DNA from 4 places in the Variovorax sp. Soil_C_33 genome. Region 2 is predicted to be linked to each of the others. Evidence: predicted binding sites of a transcription regulator. Region 2 holds the regulator's gene; each other region holds the start of a gene.

Region 1 (7,522 bases), on a different contig from region 2:
CGAGGCCTCCCCCCTCCCAGCCCCGGGCAAGCTGGGTGCGCACACCTACGTCGATACCTGGCTGTGGGACAAGAGCGGCCAGTTCCAGCTCGATACGCTGACGCTGGGACAGCGCAGCCGCTGAGCGTCGGCGCGCCTGCAGTTATTCCAGGCCGAGTTCCTGGATCTTGCGCGTGATCGTGTTGCGGCCGATGCCGAGCTTCTGCGCAGCCTCGATGCGGCGGCCGCGCGTGTTGGCCAGCGCCGTAAGGATCAGGCGCGATTCGAAACGGCGCGACAGCACGTCCCAGACGTCGTTGTGGCCGGCCGCCAGCAGGCTCTGGGCCTCCTGTTCGAGCCCGGCCTCCCACGAAGCCGAGCCGACCGGGGCAGCGGGCGCGGCGGGTGCCGCGGAAGCCGGGGCCGAGGCCACGGCAGCAGCCACAGAAGGGGCCGCCGCGGCTTCGTGTTCCGCTGCGGCGGCAGCGGCGGCACCCGGCGCCGCAACGGCTGCGGCAGAACCGGCCATCACCTCCGGCGGCAGGTCCTTGGCTTCGATCAGCTGCGCCGGCGCCATCACCGTCAGCCAGTGGCAGATGTTCTCCAGCTGCCGCACGTTGCCCGGAAATGAGAAGGTCGCGAGCTGTGCGAGCGCCGCATCGGAGATGCGCTTGGGCTCGACGCCGAGCTGCTTGGCGCTCTGCTGCAGGAAGTGGCGCGTGAGCGCGGGGACGTCTTCGCCGCGCTCGCGCAGGGCCGGCAGCCGCAGCCGGATCACGTTGAGGCGGTGGAACAGGTCTTCGCGAAAGCCGCCGATCTTGACGCGCTGCTCCAGGTCCTGGTGCGTGGCCGCGATCACGCGCACGTTGGCCTTGACCGAGTTGTGGCCGCCAACGCGGTAGAAATGGCCGTCGCTCAGCACACGCAGAAGACGCGTCTGGAGGTCGAAAGGCATGTCGCCGATCTCGTCGAGGAACAGGGTGCCGCCCTCGGCCTGTTCGAAGCGTCCGCGGCGCATGGTCTGCGCGCCGGTGAAGGCGCCCCGCTCGTGGCCGAAGAGCTCGCTTTCGAGCAGGTCCTTCGGGATGGCGGCGGTGTTGATCGCCACGAAGGGGCCGCTGGCGCGCGGCGAATGCTTGTGCAGCGCGCGCGCCACCAGCTCCTTGCCGGAGCCCGATTCGCCGGTGATCAGCACCGTCACGTTGCTTTGCGACAACCGCCCGATGGCGCGGAACACGTCCTGCATCGCCGGTGCCTGGCCCAGCATCTCGGGCGCTGCAGCCATGCGCTCCTCGGACACTTCCTCGCGCTGGCTTTCGTCGACCGCGCGGCGGATCAGTTCGACCGCGCGCGGCAGGTCGAAGGGCTTGGGCAGGTATTCGAAGGCGCCGCCCTGGAAGGCCGAGACGGCGCTGTCGAGGTCGGAGAAGGCGGTCATGATGATGACCGGGAGGCTCGGATGCTTGGCCTTGATCTTGTCGAGCAGTTCGAGGCCCGAGCCGCCCGGCATGCGGATGTCGCTCACCAGCACCTGGGGCCCCTGCATCTCGTCGTCGGCCGCGGCTTCGAGCGCCGCCAGCACCTCGCGCGTGTTGGTGAAGCTGCGGGTCGGCAGGTCTTCGCGCAAGAGCGCCTTTTCCAGCACGAAGCGGATCGATTGGTCGTCATCCACTATCCAGATCGGCTTCATGCAGTTCCTTGTTCCCTGTTAGCTAAGGCAGCGGTATCAATATCTTGAAATCGGTCCGGCCCGGGACACTGTCGCACTCGATCACGCCGTGGTGCTGTTGCACGAAAGTTTGCGCCAGCGTCAATCCAAGGCCCGTTCCGCCTTCCCTGCCCGACACCAGCGGGTAGAAGATGCGGTCCTTGATCGCGTCCGGCACACCCGGTCCATTGTCGATGACATGCAATTCCAGTGCCAGTCGATACCACTGCTTGTTGAAGATCACCTGACGCGCGATGCGGGTCTTGAAGGTGATGCACGCATCGCCGGCCGCACGGCGCTCGGCCAATGCCTGCGCCGCGTTGTGGACGATGTTGAGCGTGGCCTGGATGAGCTGCTCGCGGTCGCCGCGGAACTCGGGGATCGAGACGTCGAAATCGCGCTCGATGTGCAGGTCGCGCGGGAACTCCGCGAGGATGACCGAGCGCACGCGTTCGCAGACCTCGTGGATGTTGACGTCGCCCACCACGTGCGGCCGGCGGTGCGGCGCGAGCAGGCGATCGACCAGCGTCTGCAGGCGGTCGGCTTCGTGGATGATGACCTGCGTGTATTCGATGAGGTCGCGCGACTCGACCTCCATCTGCAGCAGCTGCGCCGCGCCGCGAATGCCGCCCAGCGGGTTCTTGATCTCGTGCGCGAGATTGCGGATCAGTTCCTTGTTGGCCTGCGCCTGGTCGAGCAACCGTTCTTCCCGGTCCTGCCGGACCTGCTGCTCGAGCGGCGACATCTCGATGATTAGCTCGCCCGCGCGATCGCCCTGCGCCAGCGTGACCTGCACCGGCATCAGCTCGTGGTTGACGCGGCGCAGGAAGGCCTCGTAGCGCAGCGTGGCAAAGTCGTTGCTGCGCGCGCCGTCGATCGCCGTGCGCAGCACTTGCGGCTCGTGGAAGCAGGCGCCGAACTGCGAGCCTTCGAGCGTGCGGCGCGAGGTGCCCAACGCGTCTTCGAGGCCTGAATTGGCGAACAGCACCGCGCCGTCGGTGCGCACGACCGCGATCAGCGTGGAAAGAAGGTCGAAGGCCTGGAAGCGCTTGGCGGCGGAAGCGCTCTTTCCAAAGGCCATCAGCGATTGGCCGGCAGGCGGCCGATTTCGCGGCGGATGCCCGCGATGTCGCTTTCGTTGCGTGCGATCTCGGCCTTCATTTCGGCCACGCGATCCAGGTACTTCTGATAGTTGCGGGCCTCGCTGCCCTGCTTCTCGGGCTCGCCGTTGTTGTAGTCCTTGAGCAGCTGGGCCTGGCGCTCTTCGGCCTTCTTGAGCTCGGACTCGAGCACCGAGCGCGCTTCGCCGTCGCGTGCGCGCTGGTCGGCGCCGTCGACGCGCGGGCTGCCGGCCGGCGCACGCGCGGCGGTGCTGCCCGCCGCAGCCGCCGCGATCGGGCGGGGGCCCTGGACCACGGTGACGTTGCCGCCCTCCATCACCTTGCAGCCGCGCTGTTGGGCGAGGGTCGCGTTGTTGGTGTATTCGTTGCCGCAGCGCCAGACGCGCTCCTGCTGGGCCTGGGCCTGGATGTGCACGCCGGCCGCCGCCGAGGCGGCCAGGAGGAAAACGAAAGAAGTCTTCATGGTCGTGAATGTAGTGCGCAGCAAACCGGCATTTTCGTGCAATTCGGGAGTTCGGCCGCGCAAGGTGGCCCCAAAAAGAAAAGGGACGGCCCAAGGCCGTCCCTTTTTAACGCCAAAGCCGAAAAGCTGGCTTACAGCGAGTAGTACATGTCGAATTCGACCGGGTGCGTCGCCATGCGGAAACGCGTGACTTCCTGCATCTTGAGGTCGATGTAGGCGTCGATGTAGGCGTCGGTGAACACGCCGCCCTTGGTCAGGAAGGCGCGGTCCTTGTCGAGGTAGTCGAGCGCCTGGTCGAGGCTGTGGCACACGGTCGGGATCAGCGCGTCTTCTTCCGGCGGCAGGTGGTAGAGGTCCTTGCTGGCGGCCTCGCCCGGGTGGATCTTGTTCTCCACGCCGTCCAGGCCGGCCATCAGCATCGCGGCGAAGCCGAGGTACGGGTTCATCATCGGATCGGGGAAGCGCGCTTCGACGCGGCGGCCCTTCGGGTTGGCCACGAAGGGGATGCGGATCGAGGCCGAGCGGTTCTTGGCCGAGTAGGCCAGCTTCACCGGTGCTTCGAAGCCGGGAACCAGGCGCTTGTAGCTGTTGGTGCCGGGGTTGGTGATGGCGTTCAGCGCGCGGGCGTGCTTGATGATGCCGCCGATGTAGTGCAGAGCGAAGTCGCTGAGACCGGCATAGCCGTCGCCGGCGAACAGGTTCTTGCCGTCCTTCCAGACCGACTGGTGGACGTGCATGCCGGAGCCGTTGTCGCCGACGATCGGCTTGGGCATGAAGGTCGCGGTCTTGCCGTAGGCGTGGGCCACGTTGTGGATCACGTACTTCTGCAGCTGGACCCAGTCGGCGCGCTGGATCAGCGTGCTGAACCTGGTGCCGAGCTCCATCTGGCCGGCATTCGCCACTTCATGGTGATGCACTTCGACCGGGATGCCCAACGACTCGAGCACCAGGCACATCTCGGAGCGCATGTCCTGGAAGCTGTCGACCGGGGGAACCGGGAAGTAGCCGCCCTTGACGGCGGGACGGTGACCAGTGTTGCCGTGCTCGAATTCCTTGGCGCTGTTCCAGGAGGCTTCTTCGGACTCGATCTTGACGAAGCAGCCCGACATGTCGTTCTGCCAGCGCACGCCGTCGAACACGAAGAATTCCGGCTCCGGTCCGAAGTAGGCCGTGTCGCCCAGGCCCGAGGCCTTCATGTAAGCCTCGGCGCGCTTGGCGAGCGAACGCGGATCGCGCTCGTAGGGCTTGCCGTCGGTCGGGTCGACCACGTCGCAGGTCAAGAGCAGCGTCGTTTCTTCGAAGAAGGGATCGATGTTGGCCGTGTTCGGGTCGGGCATCAGCAGCATGTCCGAAGCCTCGATGCCCTTCCACCCGGCGATCGACGAGCCGTCGAAGGCGTGGCCGTCGGTGAATTTGCCCTCGTCGAATGCGGACACAGGCACGGTCACGTGCTGCTCCTTGCCGCGGGTATCGGTGAAGCGGAAGTCGACGAACTTGACCTCGTTTTCCTTGACGAGCTTGAGTACATCGGCGACGGTCTTTGCCATCAGGTTCTCCTGGTTTGGATGGTTGGTTGGAATTGCGGAAGCTGGAATGCAGTTTTTGTGCCCATTGTCACAGCCGAAGAGGGGCACCCGACATCGCGCCGAAACCCCAAAAGCAGGCAAGTTGTAACCGAATTGGTGCAGCTCAAATCAACGCACCAATTCTGGGCCAAGACGCACACCAAAGGCGTGCAGACCTTCGAGCAGCTGGGCATAGGCAGCGTCGACGGACGCGGCTTCGCCCTTGACGCCGAGCTCGATGTGGCGACCGTGCTCGGCATGGTCGACGCTCGGCAGGCTGAAGACCTTGACGCCGGGGTGGCTGCGCTCCACGGCCTCCATGAGCGGCGTGAGCGTGGCTTCCATGGCTCCGTAGACGATGACCGATTTCTCGGCCGCCTGCCCGTGGGCGAAGAGATGCGCATAGCGCTCGTCGAGCACCGATTCGATCATCGGCCAGGCCATGACCGGGAAGCCCGGCACGAAGTGCACGTCGCCGACGCTGAATCCCGGAATCTTGTTGTAGGGGTTGCGGATGATGTTGGCGCCGAGCGGGAACACGCCCATGTTGAGCCGGTGCACGTTGTCCGGACGGTCGGGCTCGTAGACCGTGCCCTGCTCGCGCGCGGTGTCCTGCATGCGTTCGCGGATCAGCAGCTCGGCTTCCGGATGCAACCCGAGCGGCACCCCGAGCGCCGCGGCCGCGCACTGGCGCGTGTGGTCGTCCGGCGTGGCACCGATGCCGCCGGTGGAGAACACGATGTCGCCCGAGGCGAAGGCGCGCGCGAGCGCTTCCGTGATGCGGACCGGCACGTCGCCGACGTACTCGGCCCAACCCAGCTGCAGCCCGCGCGCAGCGAGCAGCTCGATGACCTTGGGCATGTGCTTGTCGGCACGCTTGCCCGACAGGATTTCGTCGCCGACGACGAGAAGACCGAATGAACGTGTGCTCATGGTGCGCCCCATTGGGTGGCGGCCGCATGGACGTCTGCCATCTCGGCCGCGGAAGGTGAAACGGCCGCCGCCGCGCGCTGCGCCCGCAGCTGGGCCAGGGCATCCAGGCAGTAGTGCGCGAACCAGAGCGCGGAGAACGCGAACACCAGCGTGTAGATCCAGATCGCGAGCGGCACCAGCACGAAGAAGGCGGCCGCGAACAGCAGCCCCGACGCCCAGACGATGCTGGGCGCGGCGCCCAGGTAGCCGCACAGCACGCCGACGCCGAGCAGCGGCAGCCGATGGGCCCGCAGCACGGCCTCGCGCTCCTCCGGGCTCGCATGTTCGGCCAGGGCGTCGAAGCTCATCACGCGGTAGGTCAGCCAGCCCCAGATCAGAGGCGGCAGGATCAGCACCAGCGGCGGAATGAGCCACAGCGGCATCGAGACGATCAGCGCGAGCAACGCCAGCACGGTGAGGCCCAGCGAGCGCAAGACGCCGCCGAAGAAGGAAGCGCCCTTCTTCTGCTCGAGCGTCGGGAAACGACGGTCGGCCACCAGGCGCGTGAGCGGCGGGGCCATGAGCCCGGCCACGATCAGGAGCGAAACCACCACGATCAAGGGCGTGGCCGCGATCACCACCACCATCGGCGCCAGAACGGCCGTGACATCCCCCGAGAACAGGCGCCCCATCCAGCCCCAGAAGCTGGACAGAAGCGGCCAGGCCTCGAGCGCCTCGCGCGTCCATGCCACCGTCGCATCCCAGTAGAAATAGCCGAACAGCGCTGCCAGCAGCGCCATGAGCGCCAGCGGCAGCAGGGAGAGCACGATCACCCGCGGGTGCATGCAATAGGCTACCGAACGCCAGAAGGAGTCGAGAAGAAGACGCATCGCCGCCGAGGATAACCGCGTCGCGTGGAATCCAGATCAGCCGCGGCCGGCGAGGCGCTTGAGCCCCAGCCACTGCTGCGCCCAGAAGCCGCGCCCGTAGTCGCGCACGCGGCCTGCGGCGTCGGGCTCGACCTGGTCGCGGATGCCGGTCGGGTCGTAGCGCTCCTCGAAATTGACGGTGCGAAACAGCATGTCCCACCACGGCAGCAGCACGCCGAAGTTGTGGCCGCCTAGCGTTCGCGGGCCCTGCGACTCGTGGCCGATCCCGATGCTGTGGTGCAGGCGGTGGAAGCGCGGGCTGATCCAGAGCCGCTCGCCGATCGCGCCGAAGCCGAGCCGCAGGTTGGCATGCTGTAGGCTCTCGCTGAGCTGGGTGAAGGCCACGATCGCGATGAACTGCCCCGGCGCCACGCCGATCAGTTGGGCGACGACGACGATGATCGTGTCGTGGATCACGTCGTCGAGCAGGTGGTTGCGGTTGTCGCTCCACATCGTCATCTGGCGCTGGGAATGGTGCAGCGAATGCAGCGCCCACCACCACTGGAAGCCGTGCTGGCCGCGATGGATGAGGTACTCGACCAGATCGAGCACCACCAGGTAGATCGCGAAGGCGACCCAGGGAATGTCGGTCACGCCGGGCCAAAGCTGGTCGAGATGGAAGGAGCCCCAGCCGGCGGCGCGCACGGTGCCGAGGATTTCGTCGAACAACGGATCCAGCGCGAAGAACATCGCGAGCCGGAACAGGCCCAGCCGGTGGATCAGCGTATAGAGGATGTCGGTGCGGATGGCGGGCCGGTCGAGCACCGGCTCGGCCGGCCGCCAGCGCTGCAGCGGGCCGAATACGGCCACCAGCACCCCGATCTGGATCAGGCCGACCAGCAGCC
Region 2 (7,522 bases):
TGAACAACCAGCTCGCCTCCGACAAGGAAGAGGGCGACGCGCCCTGGCTCGTGGTGCCCTTCGTGCTGATGCTGGTGCTGGGCCTCGGCCTGCTGCTGATCGCGCGCTGGAGTCTCGGATAGGCGATTGCGGGGGCGATATGCTCCGGGCATGCCCGCCGAGCCGCTGAATCCCCCGGTCGCCCACATCCCTGCCGATGCTGCGCGCTACGGCGCGGTTGCCATGGGGCTGCACTGGCTGCTGGCGCTGCTGATCGTGGTCGCCTTCAGCGTCGGCCTCTACATGAGCGGCCTGCCCTTCTCGCCGATGCGGCTCAAGCTCATCAACTGGCACAAGTGGGCCGGCATCACGATCCTGACGCTCTCGGCCCTGCGCCTGCTGTGGCGCCTTTCGCATTCGCCGCCGCCGCTGCCGGCCCGCATCCTGGAGGCGATGCCGGGCTGGCAGCTCGTCGCGCACCGCGGCACGCATCTGCTGCTGTATTTGCTGTTCTTCACGGTGCCGCTGTTCGGCTGGGCCTACAGCTCGGCGCTGGGCATTCCGATCGTCTGGTTCGGCGTCGTCCCGCTGCCCGACCTGGTGCCGGTGGACAAGGACTTCGCCGACGCGGTGCTGAAGCCGCTGCACAAGGGCAGCGCCTACACGCTGGCCGCCCTGGTGCTGATGCATGCGGCGGCGGCGCTCAAGCATCAACTCATCGATCGCGACGGCCTGCTCGATCGCATGTGGCCAAAATGAAGCTCTTCCCCAGGCTTGCCTACTTCGTCGCCATGATCGCCATCGCAGGGCTGGCGAGCGCCGTGGAGCCGATGGCGAAGCTGGTCCCCGGCTACGGCCAGATCGTCTTCGTCACCAAGCAGATGGGCGTGCCGGTCGAAGGCGCGTTCAAGAAGTTCGACGCCCAGATCGCCTTCGACCCGCAGAAGCCCGAGGGCGGCACGGTCGCCCTGCAGATCGACATGGGCAGCGCCACCCTCGGCGTGCCGCAAAGCGACGCCGAGCTGCCCAAGGCGCCGTGGTTCGACACCACGCGATTTCCCAAGGCCAGTTTCCAATCGAGCAAGATCAAGACCCTCGGCGGCGGGCGCTTCGAAATCGCAGGCAGGCTCACGATCAAGGGCACCACCCAGGATCTCGTGGTGCCGGTCGCGATCACGCAATCCGCGGGTCAGTCGGTGGCGACGGGAAGCTTTACGATCCAGCGCCTCGCATTCAAGATCGGCGAAGGCGAATGGACCGACACCTCGATGGTCGGCGACGACGTGCAGGTGCGTTTCAAGCTCGTGCTGACGGGCCTGCGTCCGCTTTGACCCTGACCTTCTTTCATTCTTTCATCGTCCTATTCGAAAGCTCGTCATGATCAAGTCCATTGCTGTCGTTGCGCTCGCGGCTGCAGCGAGCGTCGCCGCCGCACAGCAGGCACCGGAGTTGCCCGCCCTGCCGGCAGGAGGTCCGGTCAAGGGCGCCAGCTACGTGGTCGACCCGACCCACACCTTCGTGATGTACGAGATGGGCCACTACGGCACCACCACCAACCGCGGGCGCTTCAGCACCAAGGACGGCACGGTCAGGATCGACGCCTCGGGCAAGAGCGGCAAGATCGACATCACGATGGACATCGGCTCCATCAACACCGGCGTCGATCTGCTCAACCGTCATGTGATGAGCAAGGACTTCTTCAACGTCGCGGAGTTTCCGACCGGCCGCTTCGTGGCCGACAAGATCGACTTCAACGGCGACAAGGTGGTCGAGGTCGACGGCACGCTCACGCTGATGGGCCAGACCCGGCCCGTCAAGCTCAAGGCCAACCGCTTCGGCTGCTACCTGAGCCCGCTGATCAAGCGCCAGGTCTGCGGCGGCGACTTCGAGACCGTCGTGGAGCGCAGCGACTGGGGCATCACCTGGGGCATCAACTTCGGCTTCGAGAACAAGGTGCGGCTCCTAGTGCAGGTGGAAGCGGTCAACATCACGGACCGGCCGAGCTAGGGCCTGCTAACGCTATTTGCGGGGTCGCGAAGGCATGCCAGGGCGGGCCAATCAAGGCGCGCGACGCGGTGCGTGCGTCGGCACGCACAAGGAGCGCAACGCCGAGTGGCGCGCCCTGGCATGCCTTCCCTTCGGGCTGCCCAGCCAAGGGGCCGTCTGCGGCGTTGCCCGCGCTTGCAAGGCGAAAGCCTTGCTGCGCACGGACGCCTTGCATCCAGCCCCTTGGCTGGACAACGCGATCCCCGCAAATAGCGTTAACGGGCCCTAGGGCGCGATCGCTTCTTCGCTGCCGGTGCGAGGGCCAGCTCGAACTGTTCGAGCGCTTGAGGATGTCCACCTGTCCCCTGGCGCAACTGAAGGCTCCCGGGCGTTCCTTGAAGAAGGCGGCCGGCAGACGCAGCGCGTTGCTTGAGTTCGGCGTACTGCGTCCTAAAAGCCAACTTCATGCATGCGGTACATGGCGTGCTGGACAGGCATCGATTCTTACCCCACAAAACTGAATTTTGTGCGGTGAGTCACGTTCCTGCCTTGGGCGCCAGCGCCGCAACATTCAGAAACAAGCTTCACAGAGCAGGCGGGTCCTGCTTTACGCGGGCCGGGTGCAATGACCCCCAACGGCACTTCATGCCTTCAGGAGTTTCTTCATGAACATCGCGCACACCCGTTTCTCCAAGTGGATCGCCGCCGGCGCCCTCTCCGCCGCAGCCGTGCTGGGCGCTACGTCCGCCAGCGCCAGGGACCTGGCCGTCTCGGTGGGCATCCATGTGCCGGGTGTGGCCGTCGGCATCGCCAGCCCGGTCCACTATGCCCCGGCGCCGGTCTACTACGACCCGCCGCCGCGGCACTACCGCCCGGCCCCCGTGTATGACTACCACCGCCCGCCGCCGCGGCACTTCTACCGCCATGAATACCGCGACGAGTACCGGCACGGTCATCGCCATCACTACCGTCATGACCGCCACGATCGTCATGACCGCCATGACCGTTATCGCTACTGACGAGGTCTAGAGCAGGCTCTCCGGCGCCAGCGGCGCCAGCAGTTCGAGCATCAGGTGGTCCCAGAAGCCCGCATCGGGCTCGCTGGTGAGCACCTGCTCGACGCCGGCCTCCTCGCTCACCCACTCCATTCTCTCGGTGCCGGGCGCGAAGCGCACCTTGTAGGCGCCCTGCTGCTTGAGCACCTCGACCAGCTTCAGCACCTGCTGCGCCATCTCGCGGCTGAAAATGAAGAGGCCGATCTCCGTGTTGTGCACTTCCGAGCGCGGGTCGAAGTTCATCGATCCGACGAACAGCGTGCGCCCGTCGATCACGGCCGACTTGGCGTGCAGGCGGCCGATCTGCGTGCCGAACAGGCCCAGGCGCACGCTGCGCCGCGTGCGCACCGAGCTCAGTTCGTGGATCTCGGCGCCGAGGCGCAGCATGTCGGCACGATAGCGGCGGTAGCCGGTGTGGACCACGGGCTCGTCGGTGGCGGCCAGCGAGTTGGTGACAACGCTGATCTTCATGCCGCGCCGGCGGATCTCGCGCAGCACCTCCAGCCCCTCCTTGCCGGGGATCAGGTAGGGCGACACCAGCGTCACGTCGGAACGCCCGCGCCGCATCTGCTCGACCACGTTGTAGCGCACGCTGTCGACATCGAGCAGCGGCACGCCGCCGTAAGTGACCTGCTTGCCGATCACGCGGTCGGGCGAATCGGCGTATGCCTCGGCGGTGGTCCAGATGAGGTCGAGCTTGCCGGCGTTGAGGTTCTCGACGATGGGGCTGTAGCCCAGCAGGTCGTTGGGCGCCGGCGGTCGCGGCACCGGAGTGGTGGCCGGGGCGGTCAGCTCCTCGAAGCGCCGCTGCCGTTCCTCGCGCGCGAGCGTGGGCGCGACCACGGTTTCGATCGGCCGCACGTGCTCGCTGTTCCAGTACAGGTCGAACAGGCTGGAAAGGCGCGGGATCAGCGCGCCGGCGACGAAGGTGTCGAGGTCGATGAAGTTCGCGCCGGCCGTCTGCGTGAAGTACGGGTTGCCGATGTTGCGCCCGCCGGCCACCGCCATCGCGCCGTCGGCGATGAAGAGCTTGTTGTGCATGCGCCGGTTGACGCGACTGAAGTCGAAGAGCGAGGCCGAGAAGCGCCTGAGCATGCTGCCGCGCCCGGCCGGAAACGGGTTGAAGAGCCGCAGTTCCAGGTTGGGCGTCGCGGCCAGCGCGAGCAGCAACTCGTCCTCGCCTGCGGTGTAGAGATCGTCCATCAGGAGCCGCACGCGCACGCCGCGCTGCGCCGCGTCGCGCAGCGTGCGCAGCAGGTAGCGGCCGGTCTCGTCGTTGTCGATCTGGTAGTACTGCACGTCGAGCGTGCGCTCGGCGCGGCGGGCGAGCTCGAGCCGCGTGTTGAGCGCGAAGTCGCCGCTGGGCATGAGCCGGAAGCCGCTCAAGTCCGCATCCGGCTGCGAGGCCTTGGCGATGCGGCCCAGCGCGGTGTCGGTGGACAAGAGCATCGCCTTGGAGGGCGTGCGGTCGAATTCGGCCGGCAGCATCGCGCAGCCGCTGGCCAGCAGGAGCATCGCGGTCAAGGCCAAGCCCAGGCGCCTCCACTGCGGCCACGGACCTGGGCGGGCGCGCATCGCTACAAGGCCTTGCGCAGGTTCGCAGGCGCGATGCGCAGCGCCTCGCGGTACTTGGCCACCGTGCGGCGCGCGCACTCGATGCCCTGCTCCTTGAGCATCTCGGACACCTGGCTGTCGGACAGCGGCTTCTTCACGTCCTCGGCGCTCACGAACTGCTTGATCAGCGCGCGCACCGCGGTGCTGGAGGCGTTGCCGCCGGTTTCGGTGCCGAGGGCCGAACCGAAAAAGTACTTGAGCTCGACGGTGCCGTAAGGCGTCGCCATGTACTTGGCGGTGGTCACCCGGCTGATGGTGGATTCGTGCAGGCCCAGCTCGTCGGCGATCTCGCGCAGCACCAGCGGCCGCATCGCGAGCTCGCCGTGCACGAAGTAGCTCTTCTGCCGCTCGACGATCGCGTTGGAGACGCGCAGGATGGTGTCGAAGCGCTGCTGGATGTTCTTGATGAACCAGCGCGCTTCCTGCAGCCGCTGCGACAGCGCCTGGCTGCCCTCGCCCTTGTGCTGCTTGAGCGCGCCGGCGTAGATGTCGTGCACGCGCAGCCGCGGCATGACCTCGGGATTGAGCATGACGCGGAACTTCGCGTTGGTGCCGTGGCCGATGCGCGTGACGATCACGTCGGGCACGACGATGTTGCGCTCGACATCGACGAAGCGGCGCCCCGGCTTGGGTTCGAGCTTCGCAATCAGCTGCAGCGCGGCGCGCACCTCGTCCTCGTTGCTGCGCGTGAGCGTGGCCAGGCGCTTGAAGTCGCGCCGCGCGAGCAGCTCCATCGGCTGCTTGCAGATCGCGATGGCGGTCTTGCGCACCTGGGCCTCGTCCTCGCTGTCCCTGGCGCTCGCCAGCTGGCGCAGCTGGATGGTCAGGCATTCGCCGAGGCTGCGGGCGCCGACGCCGGCCGGCTCCAGGCTCTGCAGCAGGCCCAGCGCGACCTGAAAGTGGTGCACCAGCTCGTCGAACTGGTCGTTGTCGTCGCCCGCGAGGCCCGAGGCCAGCGCCGGCAGCGAATCCTCGAGGTAGCCGTCGTCGTTGAGCGACTCGATCAGGAAGCGCAGCGCGGCGCAGTCGTTCTCCTCCAGGCGCAGCGACAGCGCCTGCCGGTGCAGGAAGGACTGCAGCGATTCCTGGCTGCGCGCGAGCTCGGTCGCATCGGCGCGCTCGTCATCGCCGAGGTTGTTGGCGCGCGCGGGCGCATCTCCGCCCCATTCGCTGTCGTCGGGCGCAAGGTCGACCGTGCCGTCGCCCTCCCAGTCGGGCTCGCTGTCGGCGGGCGCAGCCGCTTCGGCATCGCCGTTGGCGGCGACCGCCACCTCGGTCGGCGCCGCGGCCGAGCTGGGCGTGAAATCGGTCTCGCCCTCGGCCTGGCGGTCTTCGTCGCGCACCGGCGCGTCGGCGGCCTCCAGACCGAACTCCTCGCGCGGCGCCTCTTCGGCCGTGCGCTCGAGGAATGGATTCTCGTCGAGCATCTGCTCCACTTCCTGGCTCAATTCGAGCGTGGAGAGCTGCAGCAGCCGGATCGACTGCTGGAGCTGCGGCGTGAGCGCCAGGTGCTGGGAAACGCGAAGCGAGAGCCCTTGCTTCATCGAAATACGGCCCCTCCCTACATCCGGAAATGTTCGCCCAGGTACACGCGTCGTACCTCGGCGTTGTCGACGATCTCCGAGGGCGTGCCTTGTGCCAGCACATGCCCGTCGCTGATGATGAAGGCGTGATCGCAGATGCCAAGCGTTTCGCGCACGTTGTGGTCGGTGATGAGCACGCCGATGCCGCGCTCCTTCAGGAAGCTGATGATCCGCTGGATCTCGATCACCGCGATCGGGTCGATGCCGGCGAAGGGCTCGTCCAGCAGGATGAAGCGCGGCTGCGTGGCCAGCGCCCGCGCGATCTCGACGCGGCGGCGCTCGCCGCCCGACAGCGCCAGCGCTGGCGAATCGCGCAGGTGGTCGACGCGCAGGTCGTGCAGCAGGTCGCCGAGGCGCTCCTCGATGCGCCGCTTCGACAGCGGCACCGGCCGCCCCGCGTCGTCGGGTTCACGCTGCAGCTCGAGCACGGCGCGCACGTTCTCCTCGACCGTGAGCTTGCGGAAGATCGAGGCTTCCTGCGGCAGGTAGCTCAGGCCCATGCGCGCGCGGCGGTGGATCGGCATGTGCGCGATCGGCTCGCCGTCGATGCTGATCTCGCCCGCATCCGCCCGCACCAGCCCGACGATCATGTAGAAGGATGTGGTCTTGCCCGCGCCGTTCGGCCCCAGCAGGCCGACCACCTCGCCCTTTTGCACGCCCAGCGAGACGTCCTTGACGACCTTGCGGCTGCCGTAGCTCTTCTGCAGGCCGCGCGCCTCGAGGCGGCTGCCCGGGACTTCGTTGCCGCCGTTCACTTGCGCTGCTCTCCGCCGAGCGTAGTGGTCGAGCGCAGGCCCGTTCCGGACACCGGCGCGGAGGCGGCCGGCGCGGAGGCGGCCGGCGCCGCCGGCTTGGCGGCCCCGGCAGCGGGCGCCGAAGCGGCCGCCTTGGGCGTGAGGATGGCCTTGACGCGGCCGCCGGGCTGGGTCGCGACACCCGCATTGGGCGGCAGCGGCGAGCCGTTGACGGTGAAGGTGTCGTTGCTCTGGTCGTAGACGATCAAGGGTCCGCTGCTTTCGTCGTTGGGTGTCGCGCCGACCAGGCGGCGCATCACCGCGCGCCGGATGAACTTCACGTTGTCGGCGCGGCTGTCGTACTCGATGACTTCCGACTCGCCCTCGATCCACTCGTCGGGGCCGGCGTCGCGCTTCTGCTTGAAATAGGCCAGCTTGCCCGGCGCGGCCGTGACCACGCCGTACTGGTAGCCCTCAGGGTCCTGCCGGACGTCGATGCGCGTGCCGCGGATGATGATGGTGCCCTTGGTCACCACCACGTTGCCGGTGAAGACGCTGGTCTGCTTGAGGT
Region 3 (7,522 bases), on a different contig from region 2:
GGGTCAAGGACAACCTCGATCACCTGGCTTCCCTCCCGCTGGATCCGAGCTCGATGCAGGCGCTGGCGGCGGTGCGCGCGGCATGGGATGCCATGGATGCGGCGCTGACCTCGCGGCTGTCCGCGGCCTCGCTGGCCGCCATCGACGCCAGCGGCGAAGAGCTGCTGATCGCGGCCGAGGCGCTCACCGACGTGCTCGAGTCCTCCGCCGGCCGCAGGGCCTTGCGCATCGTCAATCTCTGCGGGCGGCAGCGCATGCGCGCCCAGCGGCTGGCCAAGGACGCGCTGCTTGGCGCGATGCTGCCCGAGGGCGCGTGGAGCGCGCGCCTCGCGCCCACCATGGACACCTTCGAGTCCTCGCTGCTGGAGCTGGAGCGTGCGCCGCTGAGCTCGCCCGAGATCCGCGAGGCGCTCCACGGCGCCCGCGACGAATGGCTGCGGCTGGTGCGCGGCGTGCGCCAGGCCGACCGGGCCGAGGGACGCGCCGATCTGGTGCGCGCCAGCGAGGTGCTGGCCGACACCTTCGACCGGCTCACCGCTTCATATGAACACAGCCTGCAGGTCATCATGTCCTGAGCCGGTGTTCGGCCTGCTCGCTCAGGCCGTGACCTTCTCCACGTGCGCCTGGCGCGTGTAGAGAAAGTCGATCACGGCCTTGCGGGCGTGCACGTAGACGGGGTCTTCCGCGAGCTCGACGCGGTTGCGCGGGCGCGGGATGTCGACTGCCAGCACCTCGCCGATGGTGGCGGCCGGGCCGTTGGTGAGCATGACGATGCGGTCCGACAGCAGCACCGCCTCGTCGACGTCGTGCGTGACCATCACCACCGTGCTGTGCGTCTTCTGCACGATGGCCAGCAGCTCGTCCTGCAGCTTGGCGCGCGTGAGCGCGTCGAGCGCGCCGAAGGGCTCGTCCATCAGCAGCACCTTGGGCTCCATCGACAGCGCGCGCGCAATGCCCACGCGCTGCTTCATGCCGCCGGAGATCTCGCCCGGGCGCTTCTGCGCGGCCGGCGTGAGGCCGACCAGCGCGAGCGCCGCTTCGGTGCGCGCCTTGAGCTGCGCCTTGTTCTCGGTCGAGGCGAACACGCGCTCGACGGCGAGGTAGACGTTCTCGTAGCAGGTGAGCCAGGGCAAGAGCGAATGGTTCTGGAACACCACAGCGCGCTCGGGCCCCGGGCCCTTGATCTCGCGGTTGGCGCACAGCAGCACCCCCTGCGTGGGCGTGGTGAGGCCGGCGATCAGGTTCAGCAGCGTCGACTTGCCGCAGCCCGAATGCCCGATCAGCGTGATGAACTCGCCTTTGGCCACCTGCAGGTTGATGTCGCGCAGGGCGAGGAAGCTGCCCTTGGGCGTCTTGAAGCGCTGTTCGACCTCGTGGATTTCGATGTATTTCTGATCGCTCATGCTTTCACCTCTTCGAACGTGAATGCGGTGGCGATCCGGATCAGCGCGAACTCGAGCGCGAGCCCGACCATGCCGATGACGAAGATCGCGATGATGATGTTGGCGACGTTGAGGTTGTTCCACTCGTCCCAGACCCAGAAGCCGATGCCGACGCCGCCGGTCAGCATCTCGGCCGCAACGATCACCAGCCAGGCGGTGCCGACCGCCAGGCGCACGCCGGTCAGCATGTAGGGCAGCACGGCGGGGAACAGGATCTTGGTGAGAATCTTCCACTCGGAAAGATTGAGCACCCGGGCCACGTTCATGTAGTCGCTCGGCACGCGCTGCACGCCCACCGCGGTGTTGATGATCATGGGCCAGATCGAGCAGATGAAAATGGTCCAGATGGCGGCCGGGTTGGCGCCCTTGAAGACCAGCAGGCCGATCGGCAGCCAGGCCAGCGGAGAGACCGGGCGCAGCAGGCTGATCAGCGGGTTGAACATGCGCGAGAGGAACTCGAAGCGGCCGATCGCGAAGCCGGCCGGGATGCCGACCGCGGCGGCGAGACCGAAGCCGAACGCCACGCGCTGGAGCGACGAGAGCACGTTCCAGCCCACGCCCTGGTCGTTGGGGCCCTTGCTGTAGAAGGGATCGCTGAACACGGCGAGCGCCTGTTGCCAGACGGCGGCCGGCGACGGGAAGCCGGTGGTGCTTTTCAGCGCCACCAGTTCCCAGATCAGCACCAGCAAAGCAAAGCCCAGGATCGGCGGCAGCACGCGCAGCCAGATCCAGCTGAAGTCGCGCGGTGCGCGGGGCGCGGCCTCTTCCCGCACCGCGGGCTCTGCAGGCGGGATGGAGGCGGCCGCTGACTTCCTGGCGGCTGCCGGCGTGGCGAGCTGCCCCTGGGCAGCCTCGAGCGGGGAGTGAAAGACGGCACTGACCATGGCGGGCTCCTCAGGCATTGACCTTGAACGACTCGGCGTACTTCTTCGGATCCTTGCCGTCCCACACCGCGCCGTCGATCAGCTTGCTGCTGCGCATGGCGTCCTTGGGAACGGAGGTCTTGGTCGCGGCTGCAGCCTGCTTGTAGATATCGATGCGGTTGATCTCCGTGGCCACCTTGAGGTAGTCGGGATGCTCCTTCAGCAGGCCCCAGCGCTTGTGCTGCGTGAGGAACCACATGCCGTCGGACAAGTAGGGGAAGGTCGCCGCGCCGTCGTTGTAGAACTTCATGTGGTTCGGGTCGTCCCAGTTCTTGCCCAGGCCGTTGGTGTAGCGGCCCAGGATGCGCTGGTTGATGGCGTCCACGCTTGTGTTGACGTAGCTCTTGTCGGCGATGGTTTCGGCCATCTTGTTCTTGTTCTGCAGGCCGGCATCGATCCACTTGCCGGCTTCGAGAATCGCGGCCGTCACCGCGCGCGCCGTGTTGGGGTATTTCTTGACGAAGTCGCCGGTGGTGCCGAGCACCTTCTCGGGATGGTCCTTCCAGATGTCCTGCGTGGTGACGGCCGTGATGCCGATGCCGTCCATGATCGCGCGCTGGCCCCACGGTTCGCCGACGCAGTAGCCGTCCATGTTGCCCACGCGCATGTTGGCGACCATCTGCGGCGGCGGCACGGTGATGACCTTGGCATCCTTCAACGGGTTGACGCCGTTGGCGGCCAGCCAGTAGTAGAGCCACATCGCGTGGGTGCCGGTCGGGAAGGTGTGGGCGAAGGTGTATTCGCCTTTCTCCTTCGCCATCACCTTGGCCAGCGAGGCGCCGTCGACCGCGCCCTTGTCGGCCAGCTTCTTCGACAGCGTGATCGCCTGGCCGTTGTTGTTGAGCGTCATCAGGATGGCCATGTCCTTCTTCGGCCCGGCGGTGCCGAGGTGCACGCCGTAGATCAGGCCATAGAGCACGTGAGCGAAGTCGAGCTCGCCATTGACCAGCTTGTCGCGCACGCCGGCCCAGCTCGCTTCCTTGCTCGGCACGATCTTCACGCCGTATTTCTTGTCGATGCCGAGCACCGAGGCCATGACGACGCTGGCGCAGTCGGTCAGGGGGATGAAGCCGATCTTGACTTCTTCCTTTTCGGGCTTGTCCGAGCCCTGGGCCCAGACGGCTGCGCGCAGGGCGGGGTCGAGCCCGACTGCGCCGATGGCGGCGGCTTGCAGCACGCGGCGGCGATTCAACTTCGGTTTCAGCACATCGGTCATGGGGCGAGCTCCGGAATGAAAAAGACGAAAGGCACAAAACAAAAAAAGGCGTCCCGACCGCGCAGGGGCCGCTCGATGTCGAGCCCTGCGGGATGGGGACGCCTTTGTCCGGTTCGGTGGGTCGCACCCGCCGTTGGATGCCACCTGCCAGAAGACCCTTGCAGGTCTATGCAGGTTTCTTTAGCAAACTGCGTGCCAGCAGTTCATGGAGATGGGTTGCTATCAAATCGATAGCTTCGGAAGCCTGTACCGTGAGCAAAGGGCGCCGGATCCTTTGAACTGCGATCGAAGCACAGTTGTTGTGCAGTGCACCAATTCAGGTGCGAGGCGCCCGGGATGCCGGCTCGCGGGGCAGGTATTCGGCCATCGAAAGCACCGATTCGGCGACATCGACCAGCCTGCGGTTCTGGCTCATGGCCGTCTGGCGCAGCATCTTGTGTGCCTCCTCCTCGCTGATGCGGCGATGCGCCATTAAGAGGCCCTTGGCGCGTTCGACCAGCTTGCGCTCGTTGAGGGCCGCGCGCACGGTGTCGAGCTCGTCGCTCATCGCCTGCAGGCGATGCGACTGCTCTTGCACCATCTCCAGAATCGATCGTTCGAGCTGCCGGCCGTAGGGGGGTGCGGCGGCGATGGATTGCGAATGAGGCGGCGAGTCGGCGACAGGCTGCTCGTCGAAGAAGGCTGCCGCCGGTGCGCCTGCCTCGCGCGCCAGCTTGGCCAGCAGCGCGTCGTGAGCTTCCAACTCGGCTCGGGCCTGACTCGTTTTTTGTTCGCAGGTCCGGCGCAGGTCGGCGGCCAGGCGCTCTTCGACCGATTGCATGGCGTCGATGCGCCGGCTGCAGCAGTCGAACCAGGTCTGGCTCAGCTCGGTATCGAGCGCCACGCCCGCAGGTGCTGCGCAGGCGATGCGGCGCAGCCGTTCCTGCTCGGCCGACGGCGCGGCGGACTGGCCGGCGCGCCAGAGCTCCGCCAGGTCCGTGCCCGAGAACTCGGCGAAAACCTGGAAGCAGCGCTCCTGCGATTCGATCAGATGCAACCACTGCTGCTGGCGCGCGCTGTCGTTGTAGCCCGAGGCGAAGGCCGCCGCGCCGCAGGCGCGCTCCTGGCCGGCGAACTCCTTGCCTTGCATGAAATTGAACATGGCCACGAGCTGGCGAGAGATTTCCGGATCGGTGGCGCCGTCCGCGGCTTCGAACACGACCGCGAGCAGCCCGGCGACCAACTTGACGAAGGCGGCCGTTGCCTCGGCGGGGCTGAGCTCCAAGGCACCGACGCGGCGGCGCAGCTCGGGCAGCGCCTCGAGGCCCGGCAGCACCCAGGCGATGCGGCTGAACAGGCGCGCACCGTTGCCGATGCGGCCGGCATCGGCCTCGAGCTGATCGAACGAAAGGCGCACCGCTTCTTCTGCGCGCAGGCATTCGGCGATCTGCTCGCTGCGTTGCGAGGCGAAGCGCTGGCCGCGCGAAGCCAGCAGCACGTTCGAGATGCCGCGTTCGCGCTGCAGCGCATGGACCAGGCGGCCGATCGTGCCGACCAGCGCACTGGTGCGGGCGAGCTGCTCCAGTGCGTCGATTTCGCAACGCAGCGCGGCAATCAGAAAGCTCAGTCCGGATTTCATCATGGATGCGATGGCTGCAGAGCCATCCTAAGGACATGCAGCAACATCCGTGCCCCGATACCGTGCGCACCCTACACTCGTCGCATGTTTGTATTGGGAATCGAATCGTCGTGCGATGAGACCGGCGTGGCCCTGGTCGAGTCCGGCGCGAGCGGCTTGCCGCGCTTGGCCGCACATGCGCTCCACAGCCAGATCGCGATGCACCAGGCCTACGGCGGCGTGGTGCCCGAGCTGGCCAGCCGCGACCACATCCGGCGCGTGCTGCCCCTGGCGCAGACAGTGCTGTCCGAGGCCGGCCGGGCGCTGGCCGATATCGACGTCGTCGCCTACACGCGCGGGCCCGGGCTGGCCGGCGCGCTGCTGGTGGGCGCGGGGGTGGCCTGCGCACTGGGCGCGGCGCTCGGCAAGCCGGTGCTGGGCGTGCATCACCTGGAGGGCCACCTGCTGTCGCCCTTTCTCAGCGCCGATCCGCCCGAGTTCCCCTTCGTCGCGCTGCTGGTCTCTGGCGGTCACACGCAACTGATGCGGGTCGACGGCGTGGGGCGCTACGAGCTGCTCGGCGAAACCATCGACGATGCAGCCGGCGAAGCTTTCGACAAGAGCGCCAAGCTGATGGGCCTGCCCTATCCCGGCGGCCCCTGGCTCGCCAAGCTGGCAGAGCAGGGCGATGCCGCGGCCTTCAAGCTGCCGCGGCCCCTGCTGCACAGCGGCGATCTCGACTTCTCCTTTGCCGGCTTGAAGACGGCGGTGCTGACCCAAGCCAGGAAGCTCGGTGCCGAGCTCGAAGCGCGCAAGGCGGATCTGGCCGCCTCCACGCAAGCGGCGATCGTCGACGTGCTGCTGAAGAAGTCGCTGGCCGCCATCGAGCGGACGGGGCTGGACCGTCTGGTGGTGGCCGGCGGCGTGGGCGCCAACCGGGCTTTGCGCGAACAGCTCGATGCGGCATGCGCAAAGCGCGGGGTGCGCGTGCACTACCCCGAACTGCATCTGTGCACCGACAACGGTGCCATGATCGCGATGGCCGCCGCGATGCGCCTGCAGGCCGGCCTGGGGCAGACGAGCGAGCGCTATGCCTTCGACGTCAAGCCGCGATGGCCACTGGCTTCCCTCTGCGCGCCGGAGCCGCGGTTCGGGTAGTCGCGCGCTTCTTGCCGTGCGAGGGCAGCGGCAGCACCTCGAGCACCTTGCGCCAGAGTTGCGACCACTGCGGCCAGTCGTGACCGCCTTCGGTGGTGAACACGCGCCCGGCAGGCAAGGCCTCCGCCAGCAGGCGGTGATTGGCCGCAAAGCGGTCGGCAAGGCCGAAGCCCAGGTACAGCGGCGGCAGGCCCTTGGCGGGCTTGGAGGCTGCGTACTGCTGAAGCCAGGGCCAGAGCTTGCGATCGACCTCCAGGTCCGGCGGCGGGCCTTCGGGCGCCTTCCAGGCGCGCAGGCCGCCGGCCTTGTGGATTTCGGCGCCGAGCGGCCGCCGTCCGAGATAGGGGGCCAGCGCCACGATGCCGTCGACGGCACCGGGCTTGGCCAGCTCGTGGATCAGGGCGCCGAAACCGCCGATCGAGATGCCCACCAGCCAGATCGACTTGTAACCCGTTGCACGCTGCGGCTGGAGGATGTCGTGATGCAGCCGCTCGATGAAGGTCTGGTCGTAGTAGTACGACACGTCGGCGTCGACGAGCAGAGCGTCGGCCGCCAGATCGCGCTCCCTGACCGCGCTGATGAAGCCCTCGCGCTCGAACTCCTCAGGCTTCAGGAACGCGCCCGGCAGGAACACCAGCAAGGTGTCCGACCGTGAATCGTCGTGAGCAAGCTTCAAGTGCGTTTTCATGGCGCTTTGTCGAGCGCCCGAGACTTTTTCCTGCTGCCGCAGTCAAGGTATCGAACGCAAATTAAGAGGAAAGCATTTGAAAAAAACGCCACAAATGCGACGTTTTCTTGTGCTTATTTTGAGTTCAGAAATGAAACGGGCCGGCAACAAAAAGTTACCGGCCCGTTTACCTTTATTGCCTCTTCTTGGCTTCTGAAACAACTTCGTATCAGTTGATAGTGAGCTGCGCGACGTTGCTCACGGGGACCAGCTTGCCCAGCTTCAGAGTCAGGACGCCGTTTTCGAGCTTGGCTTCGCTGGTGGCGGCATCGATGTCCTGCGGCAGTTCATAGGCAGCCTTGAATTGGCGTTTTGCATCCGCCTTGCTTTCGATGCGAACCACGGCACCTTCGATGCCGATCGTCAGGTCTTCGCGCGAGAAGCCCGGAACGTCCAGCGTCAGCGTCCAGGTCTTTTCGTCCTGTTCGACATTGAGCGAGCGGCGCGCGGCGGCAAAGG
Region 4 (7,522 bases), on a different contig from region 2:
TCCAACGGCCGCTTCGGCCTCAACCTGATCACCGGCTGGCAGCGGCCCGAGTACTCGCAGATGGGCCTGTGGCCCGGCGACGAATTCTTCGCGACGCGCTACCGCTACCTGTCTGAATACGTGCAGGTACTGCGCGAGCTGTGGACCACCGGGCAGTCCGACTTCAAGGGCCAGCACTTCCAGATGGACGACTGCCGCGTGAGCCCGAAGCCGCAAGCCCAGATAAAGGTGATCTGCGCCGGGCAGAGCGATGCCGGCATGGACTTCTCCGCCAGGTACGCCGACTACAACTTCTGCTTCGGCAAGGGAGTGAACACGCCCAAGGCCTTTGCGCCGGCGGCCGAGAAGCTCGTCGAGGCGACGAAGAAGACGGGCCGCCACGTGACCTCCTACGTGCTCTTCATGGTGATCGCCGATGCCACCGACGAGGCGGCGCGCGCCAAATGGGAGCACTACAAGGCCGGCGCCGACCAGGAGGCGCTCGCCTGGCTCACGCAGCAGAGCGCGGCCGACACCAAGTCGGGCGCCGACACCAACGTGCGCCAGATGGCCGATCCGACCTCGGCCGTCAACATCAACATGGGCACGCTGGTCGGTTCCTACGCGACCATCGCGCGCCTGCTCGACGAAGTCGCCGAGGTGCCCGGCACCGAAGGCGTGCTCCTGACCTTCGACGACTTCGTGCCCGGCGTGGAGGCTTTCGGCGAGTACATCCAGCCCCTGATGAAGAGCCGCACGCACATCGCGAGCCCCGTGCCTTCGCGCGTCGCCGCCGAGCGCCTGGCCGCCTGAAACGCAAAGGCCGCTGCCATGAGCACCGCCAAGAACAACACCACCATCGCCTCCAGCACGCCGGTGGGCGTGCCGAACGCGCCCGGCGCGCCCGCACCGCTGGTGCTGCCGGCGCGGCCCGAGCCGCTGGCGCTGCATGCCGCCAACTCGGCGCTGATCGTCGTCGACATGCAGAACGCCTACGCCTCGATCGGCGGCTACGTGGACACGGCCGGCTTCGACATCTCGGGCGCGCAGGGCGTGATCGCCAACATCGCGCGCACCATCGCCGCCGCGCGCGCGGCCGGCATGCTGGCCGTCTTCCTGCAGAACGGCTGGGATGCGCACTACGTGGAAGCCGGCGGCCCCGGCTCGCCCAACTGGTACAAGTCCAACGCGCTCAAGACCATGCGCCAGAAGCCCGAGCTGCAAGGCCGCTTCCTCGCCAAGGGCGGCTGGGACTACGCGCTCGTCGATTCGCTGCGGCCGCAAGCGGGCGACATCGTCATCCCCAAGACCCGCTACAGCGGCTTCTTCAACAGCACGCTCGACAGCAGCCTGCGCGCACGCGGCATCCGCAACCTGGTCTTCACCGGCATCGCCACCAACGTGTGCGTGGAGTCCACGCTGCGCGATGCCTTCCACCTCGAGTACTTCGCCGTGATGCTCGAGGACGCAACGCACGAGCTCGGTGGGCCCGCGATCCAGCAGGCCGCGGTCTACAACGTCGAGACCTTCTTCGGCTGGGTCTCCAGGGTCGACGATTTCTGCAGAACCTTCGCGCCCGAGACCGCCACCCGACCCGTACCGGCCGAAGCGGCCGCCGTCTGATTCTTTTTTCGACAAGGACCCATCCATGCCCAAGCAAGCCATCATCCCGCCCGGCACCGGCGTGCCGCTCGCACCCTATGTTCCCGGCACGCTCGCCGACGGCGTGCTCTACGTGTCGGGCACCCTGCCCTTCGACAAGGACAACAACGTGGTCCACGTCGGCGACGCGAGCGCGCAGGCGCGCCATGTGCTCAGCACCATCCAGGGCGTGGTCGAGGCCGCCGGCGGCAGCATGGACGACGTGACCTTTAACATGATCATGATCAAGGACTGGGCCGACTACGCGAAGATCAACGCGGTCTATGCCGAGTTCTTCCCCGGCACCAAGCCGGCGCGCTATTGCATCCAGTGCGGCCTGGTGAAGCCCGACGCCTTGATCGAGATCGCCTCGATCGCGCACGTGGGCAAGAAGGCCTGAGCATGCCGTTGCACTACGAGGTGCACGGACCGGCCGAGGGCGAGGCGGTACTGCTGTCCTCGGGCCTCGGCGGCTCGGCCGGCTTCTGGTCGCCGCAGCTCGCTGCGCTGATCGAAGCCGGCCATCGCGTGATCGCCTACGACCAGCGCGGCACCGGCCGCAGCCCGGCGGAGCTGCAGGCCGGCTACGCGATCGCCGACATGGCGCGCGACGTGCTCGAGATCCTCGACGCCACCTCGACGCCGCGCTGCCACCTGGTGGGCCATGCGCTCGGCGGCCTGGTCGGGCTGCAGCTCGCGCTCGATGCGCCCTCGCGGGTGGCCAGCCTCGTGCTCGTCAATGCGTGGTCGAAGCCCAATGCGCATTCGGCCCGCTGCTTTGATGCGCGGCTGGCGCTGCTCGGCGCCTGCGGCCCGCGCGCCTATGTCGAGGCGCAACCCATTTTCCTCTACCCCGCCGCCTGGTGCGCCGCCCATGCGCAGCGCGTGGCCGACGAGGTCGAGCATGCGCTCGCGCATTTCCCGGGCGAGGCCAACATGCGCGCGCGCATCGCAGCGCTGCGCGCCTTCGATGTCGACGCGCGCCTGGCCGAGATCGCCGTGCCGGCGCTGGTGGCCGCCGCCACCGACGACACGCTGGTGCCCTGGACCTGCTCGCAGCGCCTCGCCGAAGGCCTGCCCCGCGCGCGCCTCGAATGCGTGCCCCATGGCGGACATGCGCACAGCGTGACCGGGGCCGAGCTCTTCAACCGCAGCCTGCTCGCCTTCCTGGCGCGCGTGAACGCATCGGGAGTCCCCGCATGAAAGCACTGGACGACGACGCCCTGGCGCTTCTTTTCACCGAAGCCCGCTCGCACAACGGCTGGCGCCCCGAGCCGGTCTCCGACGCCCTGCTCGAACAGGTCTACGCGCTCGCGCGCACCGGGCCGACCTCGGCCAACTGTTCGCCGGGCCGCTTCGTCTTCGTGCGCACGCCCGAAGGCAAGGCGCGCCTGGCGCCGGCCTTGTCGAAGGGCAATCTCGAGAAGACGATGAACGCGCCGGTCACCGTGATCGCCGCCTGGGACAGCGCCTTCTACGACAAGCTGCCCACGCTGTTCCCGCATGCCGACGCCAGAAGCTGGTTCACCGGCAGCGTCGAGGCCGCGCGCGAGACGGCCTTTCGAAACGCCACGCTGCAAGCCGCCTACCTGCTGCTCGCCGCGCGCGCGCTGGGGCTGGATGCGGGGCCGATGTCGGGCTTCGACAGGGCCAGGATCGACGCCGCGTTCTTCACCGGCACGCCCTGGACCACCAACTTCCTGATCAACCTGGGCCACGGCGACCCCGCGAAGCTGTTCGGCCGCCTGCCGCGGCTGGATTTCTCGCAAGCCTGCGCGCTCGCCTGAGGAAGGTACCGACGCCATGAACGCCTTGCCCAGGAGCGACTACCGCGATGCGATGGCCCGCCTCGGCGCGGCCGTCCATGTCATCACCACCGACGGCCCCGCTGGGCGCGCCGGCTTCACCGCATCGGCCGTGTGCAGCGTGACCGACGAGCCGCCGACGCTCCTGGTCTGCCTCAACCGCTCGGCCTCGGTCTATCCGGCCTTCCAGGCCAACGGCGTGCTCTGCGTGAACGCGCTGGCCGCCGGACAGCAGGCGCTGTCGGGCCTGTTCGGCGGCAAGACGCCGATGGACGAACGCTTCGCCGCGGGTCGCTGGAGCCGCAAGCGCACCGGCGCGCCGGTGCTCGAGGGTGCGGCCGTGTCTTTCGACTGCCGCTTGTCGCAGGTGACGCGCGTGGGTACGCACGACGTGCTGTTCTGCGAGGCCGTCGCCATCGCGATCGGCGGTACCGCGCACGGCCTGATCTACTTCGACCGCCGCTACCACGACATCGTCGCCGCGCCGCACTGAGCGCGCGGCGCGCTCAACGCGTGGTGATGCCGCCCAGGACGATGCGCTGCACGTTGTCCACCGTCTCCTCGAAGAACTCCGGGTCGTCCAGCGTGCGGCCGGTGATGGCCTGTACCTGCACGCCGAAGTCGGCGTAGTGCTGCGTGGTCGCCCATAGGGCGAAGATCAGGTGATGCGGATCGACCGGCGCGAGCTTGCCGGCGGCCACCCAGGCGCGGATCACTTCGGATTTGCGCGTCACCAGATCGCGCAGTTCGCGGTCGAGTTCGTCGCGCAGCAGCGGCGCGCCTTGGATCATCTCGAGGCAGAACAGGCGCGAGGCATCGGGCTGGTCGCGCGAGATCACCAGCTTGCGCCGGATGTAGTCGCCGATCGCCTGCCGCGGATCCTGCTCGGCGCTGAAGCCGCGCAGCGGCTCCAGCCACACGGCGAGCAGCTCGCGCAGCACCGAGACGTAGAGCTCCTCCTTGTTGGCGAAGTAGTAGAGCAGGTTGCTCTTCGAGACATCCGCGCGCGCCGCGACCTGGTCGACGCTGGTGCCGTGCAGGCCGAAGCGCGAGAAGAGTCCCAGCGCTGCGCGCAGGATCGCCGCGCGCTTGTCCTCGATCTGGCGCAGCCGCCGGTTCACCGACGTGACGCTGCGCGCCACGGGTGCGCGTTTCGGATGCACGCGCTTGGACTGCGGCGCTTCGGCGGCCAGCACGGCCGGCGCCTTGATGCTGCTGCTGCGTGTTTTCGGCATGGGTTGCTTTGCTTCCTTCTCCACCTGGGATTCTCGTTGCCTGCGACGCGGCCCGCACGCGCGAGCCGTACCGCCCATGGTACGCACGTACGCACCACGGCAACACCGGGCGCACGCATTCGCCGCGCCGCGCCGCTGCCCGCGCACCACGCCGATGCAGCAGTTCGCATTTGTCCATTTGGTCCAACTGGCATGGACGTTGCATGTCGAAGCGCCGCCACCGTCACACCGAAGGATTGAAAGCATGACCCTGCTGTCCGTACCGATCATCGATCTGGCACCCTTCTTTTCCGGAACGCCCGCAGGCAAGGCCGAGGTGGCGCGCAAGGTCGACGAGGCCTGCCGCAGCATCGGCTTCCTGGTCATCACCAACCACGGCATCGCGCCCGAACTCATCGCACGTGTCTCGGCGGCGTCGCGCGAATTCTTTGCCCTGCCGCTGGCCGAGAAGCGCAAGGTCGACCGCCCGCGCGACGATGCGGTGCGCGGCTACAGCGCGGTGGGCGAGGAAGGCTTGTCGTACAGCCTCGAAGAAGCGGCGCCGGGCGATCTGAAGGAGTCCTTCTCCATCGGCCCCTCCAATGTGCCGACCGACGAATACCACCGGGGCGTTGCGGCCGGCCCGCACTTCGAGCCCAACGTCTGGCCTCAACTGCCGGGCTTCCAGCCGGCCTTCGACGACTACTTCGAAGCGATGAGCGATCTCTCGCGTTCGCTGATGCGCATCTTCGCGCTCGCGCTGGAATTGCCCGAGACCTTCTTCGACGACAAGATCGACAAGCACATCAGCATGTTCCGCGTGCTGAGCTATCCGCCGCAGACCGAGGCTGCATTGCCGGGCCAGCTGCGCGCCGGCGCGCACAGCGACTACGGCAGCCTCACCGTCGTGCTACCCGACGACAAGGGGCTGCAGGTCTTCAACAAGGCCGGCCAATGGGTCGACGTGCCGATGGTCGAGGGCGGCCTGGTGGTGAACATCGCCGACCTCATGATGCAGTGGACCAACGATCTGTGGGTCTCGACGCTGCACCGCGTGGTCAACCCGCCGCCGGATGCGGCCAGCACCAACCGCCGGCAGTCGCTGGTGTTCTTCCACCAGCCCAACTACGACGCGATGGTCGAATGCCTGCCGAGCTGCCTCGCGCCCGGCGAGGCGCCGAAGTACGCGCCGATCTCTTCCGGCGACCACTTGAAGTCGAAGTTCCTGAAGCAAACGACTTTCGGCGGCACCAAGGTCACCGCCTGACCATGGCCCATCTCTCCTACGTCAACGTCTTCGCCAAAGACGTGGTCGCGCTCAGCGGCTTCTACCAGCGCGTGTTCGGTTTCCCCGAGATCGAGGCCATCCGCTCGCCGATCTTTCGCGGCCTGGACACGGGAAAGTCCAGCCTGGGCTTCAACGCGCTCGATGCCTACGAGCTCTTGCAGCTGGCCGAGTTCTCCGACACGCGCGGCGTCAAGTTCCTGCTGAACATCGATGTCGATTCGCAAGAGGAAGTCGATTCGCTGGTACCGACCGCCGTCGCCGCCGGCGCCACGCTCGTCAAGCCGCCCTACCTCACCTACTACCACTGGTACCAGTCGGTGCTGCTCGACCCCGAGGGCAATGTGTTCCGTATCAATTTCATGATGAAAGGTCCGAGTGATGTTGCGTAAACCGATTTCCTGCGCCGTGGCAGCGCTCTTGGCATGTGCAGCGCTGGCCGGCCCGGCCGCGGCGGCCGACGGCTTCACCCTCAAGGGCAAGCCCAAGATCGCGATGCTGTACTTCGGCCCCAAGAACGACGGCGGCTGGACGCAGGCCTTCGACGAGGCGCGCATCAAGGTCGAGAAGGAAACCGGCGAGAAGATCCAGTTCGTCGAGAACGTGCCGGAAGACGCCTCCGCCATCAAGCCCGCGGCCGAGAAGTTCATCCAGCGCGGCGCCAACATCATCATCGGCACCGCCTTCGGCTATTCCGACAGCTTCAAGGAGCTCGCGGCCAAGTACCCGGACGTGGCCTTCCTCAACGGCTCGGGCACCAGCAACGGCGCCAACCTCGAATCCTTCTACGGCCGCACCTACGAGAGCCAGTACCTGTGCGGCATGGCCGCGGGCGCGGCATCGAAGACGGGCAAGCTCGGCTTCGTCGCGGCCAACCCCTTCGGCGTCGTCAACTGGACCATCAACGCCTTCGCGCTCGGCGCCCAGAAGATGAACCCGAACGCCACGGTGAACGTGATCTACACCGGCTCGTGGAACGACCCCGTGAAGGAGCGCGCCGCAGCGGCTGCCCTGATCGACCAGGGCGCCGACGTGATCGGCCAGCACGTCGACAGCCCGACGCCGCAGATCGTGGCGCAGGAGCGCGGCGTCTACGGCACCGGCCACCACCGCGACCTGCGGCAGTTCGCGCCCAAGGCCACGCTGTGCTCCTCGGTCTGGGTCTGGGACAAGTTCCTCACGCCGGAGCTGAAGAAGATCATGGCAGGCAACTGGAAGCCGGCGCCCTACGGTGCCTTCATTCCGATGAGCGCGGGCGGCACCGACATCGCGGGCTTCGGCCCAGGGGTGCCGAAGGACAAGGCCGCCGCCATCAGCGCCGAGCGCGACGCGCTGCTCAAGGGCAAGCAGATCTATGCCGGCCCGCTGACCGACCGCGACGGAAAGGAACGCGTCGCCAAGGGCGCCGTGCTGTCGGACGCCGATCTGTGGAAGATGGACTGGTTCGTCAAGGGCGTCGTCACGCAGAAATGACGACCGCACTTCAGCTCAGCGGCATCCACAAGTCCTTCGACGGATTTGCGGCGCTTACCGACGCGCACTTCTCGGCGCGCTGGGGCGAGGTGCATGCACTGCTGGGCGAAAACGGCGCGGGCAAG

What was found. Region 2 encodes sigma-54, which starts transcription at its own class of promoters, with help from an activator protein. Its sites were predicted from a motif close to TGGCANGNAANCTGCTTT; they were not measured.
Region 1: a site for sigma-54 is predicted at 4,864-4,881, ahead of glnA (type I glutamate--ammonia ligase). Genes of this name have one in related genera too.
Region 3: a site for sigma-54 is predicted at 3,762-3,779, ahead of AC3A6B_RS15585 (CmpA/NrtA family ABC transporter substrate-binding protein). Genes of this name have one in related genera too.
Region 4: a site for sigma-54 is predicted at 4,849-4,866, ahead of AC3A6B_RS08055 (isopenicillin N synthase family dioxygenase). Genes of this name have one in related genera too.

Annotation. Positions count from the first base shown of each region.
Region 1 covers NZ_JBDGJK010000001.1:167,891-175,412, forward strand. Annotated here, with positions in the region: gene AC3A6B_RS00865 (hypothetical protein) at 1-124, shown strand, start outside; gene ntrC (nitrogen regulation protein NR(I)) at 143-1,669, opposite strand; gene glnL (nitrogen regulation protein NR(II)) at 1,692-2,768, opposite strand; gene AC3A6B_RS00880 (hypothetical protein) at 2,768-3,271, opposite strand; gene glnA (type I glutamate--ammonia ligase) at 3,403-4,818, opposite strand; gene AC3A6B_RS00890 (competence/damage-inducible protein A) at 4,966-5,781, opposite strand; gene AC3A6B_RS00895 (EI24 domain-containing protein) at 5,766-6,638, opposite strand; gene AC3A6B_RS00900 (sterol desaturase family protein) at 6,675-7,522, opposite strand, start outside.
Region 2 covers NZ_JBDGJK010000002.1:374,345-381,866, reverse strand. Annotated here, with positions in the region: gene AC3A6B_RS04760 (hypothetical protein) at 1-122, shown strand, start outside; gene AC3A6B_RS04755 (cytochrome b) at 151-738, shown strand; gene AC3A6B_RS04750 (YceI family protein) at 735-1,310, shown strand; gene AC3A6B_RS04745 (YceI family protein) at 1,357-1,986, shown strand; gene AC3A6B_RS04740 (hypothetical protein) at 2,631-2,984, shown strand; gene AC3A6B_RS04735 (phospholipase D family protein) at 2,991-4,535, opposite strand; gene AC3A6B_RS04730 (RNA polymerase factor sigma-54) at 4,598-6,178, opposite strand; gene lptB (LPS export ABC transporter ATP-binding protein) at 6,196-6,972, opposite strand; gene lptA (lipopolysaccharide transport periplasmic protein LptA) at 6,969-7,522, opposite strand, start outside.
Region 3 covers NZ_JBDGJK010000009.1:80,827-88,348, forward strand. Annotated here, with positions in the region: gene AC3A6B_RS15570 (type IV pili methyl-accepting chemotaxis transducer N-terminal domain-containing protein) at 1-575, shown strand, start outside; gene AC3A6B_RS15575 (ABC transporter ATP-binding protein) at 597-1,403, opposite strand; gene ntrB (nitrate ABC transporter permease) at 1,400-2,326, opposite strand; gene AC3A6B_RS15585 (CmpA/NrtA family ABC transporter substrate-binding protein) at 2,337-3,581, opposite strand; gene AC3A6B_RS15590 (nitrate- and nitrite sensing domain-containing protein) at 3,898-5,199, opposite strand; gene tsaD (tRNA (adenosine(37)-N6)-threonylcarbamoyltransferase complex transferase subunit TsaD) at 5,284-6,336, shown strand; gene AC3A6B_RS15600 (alpha/beta hydrolase) at 6,281-7,012, opposite strand; gene AC3A6B_RS15605 (hypothetical protein) at 6,998-7,240, shown strand; gene AC3A6B_RS15610 (Hsp20/alpha crystallin family protein) at 7,233-7,522, opposite strand, start outside.
Region 4 covers NZ_JBDGJK010000004.1:74,437-81,958, reverse strand. Annotated here, with positions in the region: gene rutA (pyrimidine utilization protein A) at 1-792, shown strand, start outside; gene rutB (pyrimidine utilization protein B) at 811-1,602, shown strand; gene rutC (pyrimidine utilization protein C) at 1,628-2,020, shown strand; gene rutD (pyrimidine utilization protein D) at 2,023-2,823, shown strand; gene AC3A6B_RS08070 (malonic semialdehyde reductase) at 2,820-3,407, shown strand; gene rutF (NADH-dependent FMN reductase RutF) at 3,424-3,918, shown strand; gene rutR (HTH-type transcriptional regulator RutR) at 3,932-4,660, opposite strand; gene AC3A6B_RS08055 (isopenicillin N synthase family dioxygenase) at 4,905-5,906, shown strand; gene AC3A6B_RS08050 (VOC family protein) at 5,909-6,316, shown strand; gene AC3A6B_RS08045 (BMP family ABC transporter substrate-binding protein) at 6,306-7,397, shown strand; gene AC3A6B_RS08040 (ABC transporter ATP-binding protein) at 7,394-7,522, shown strand, end outside.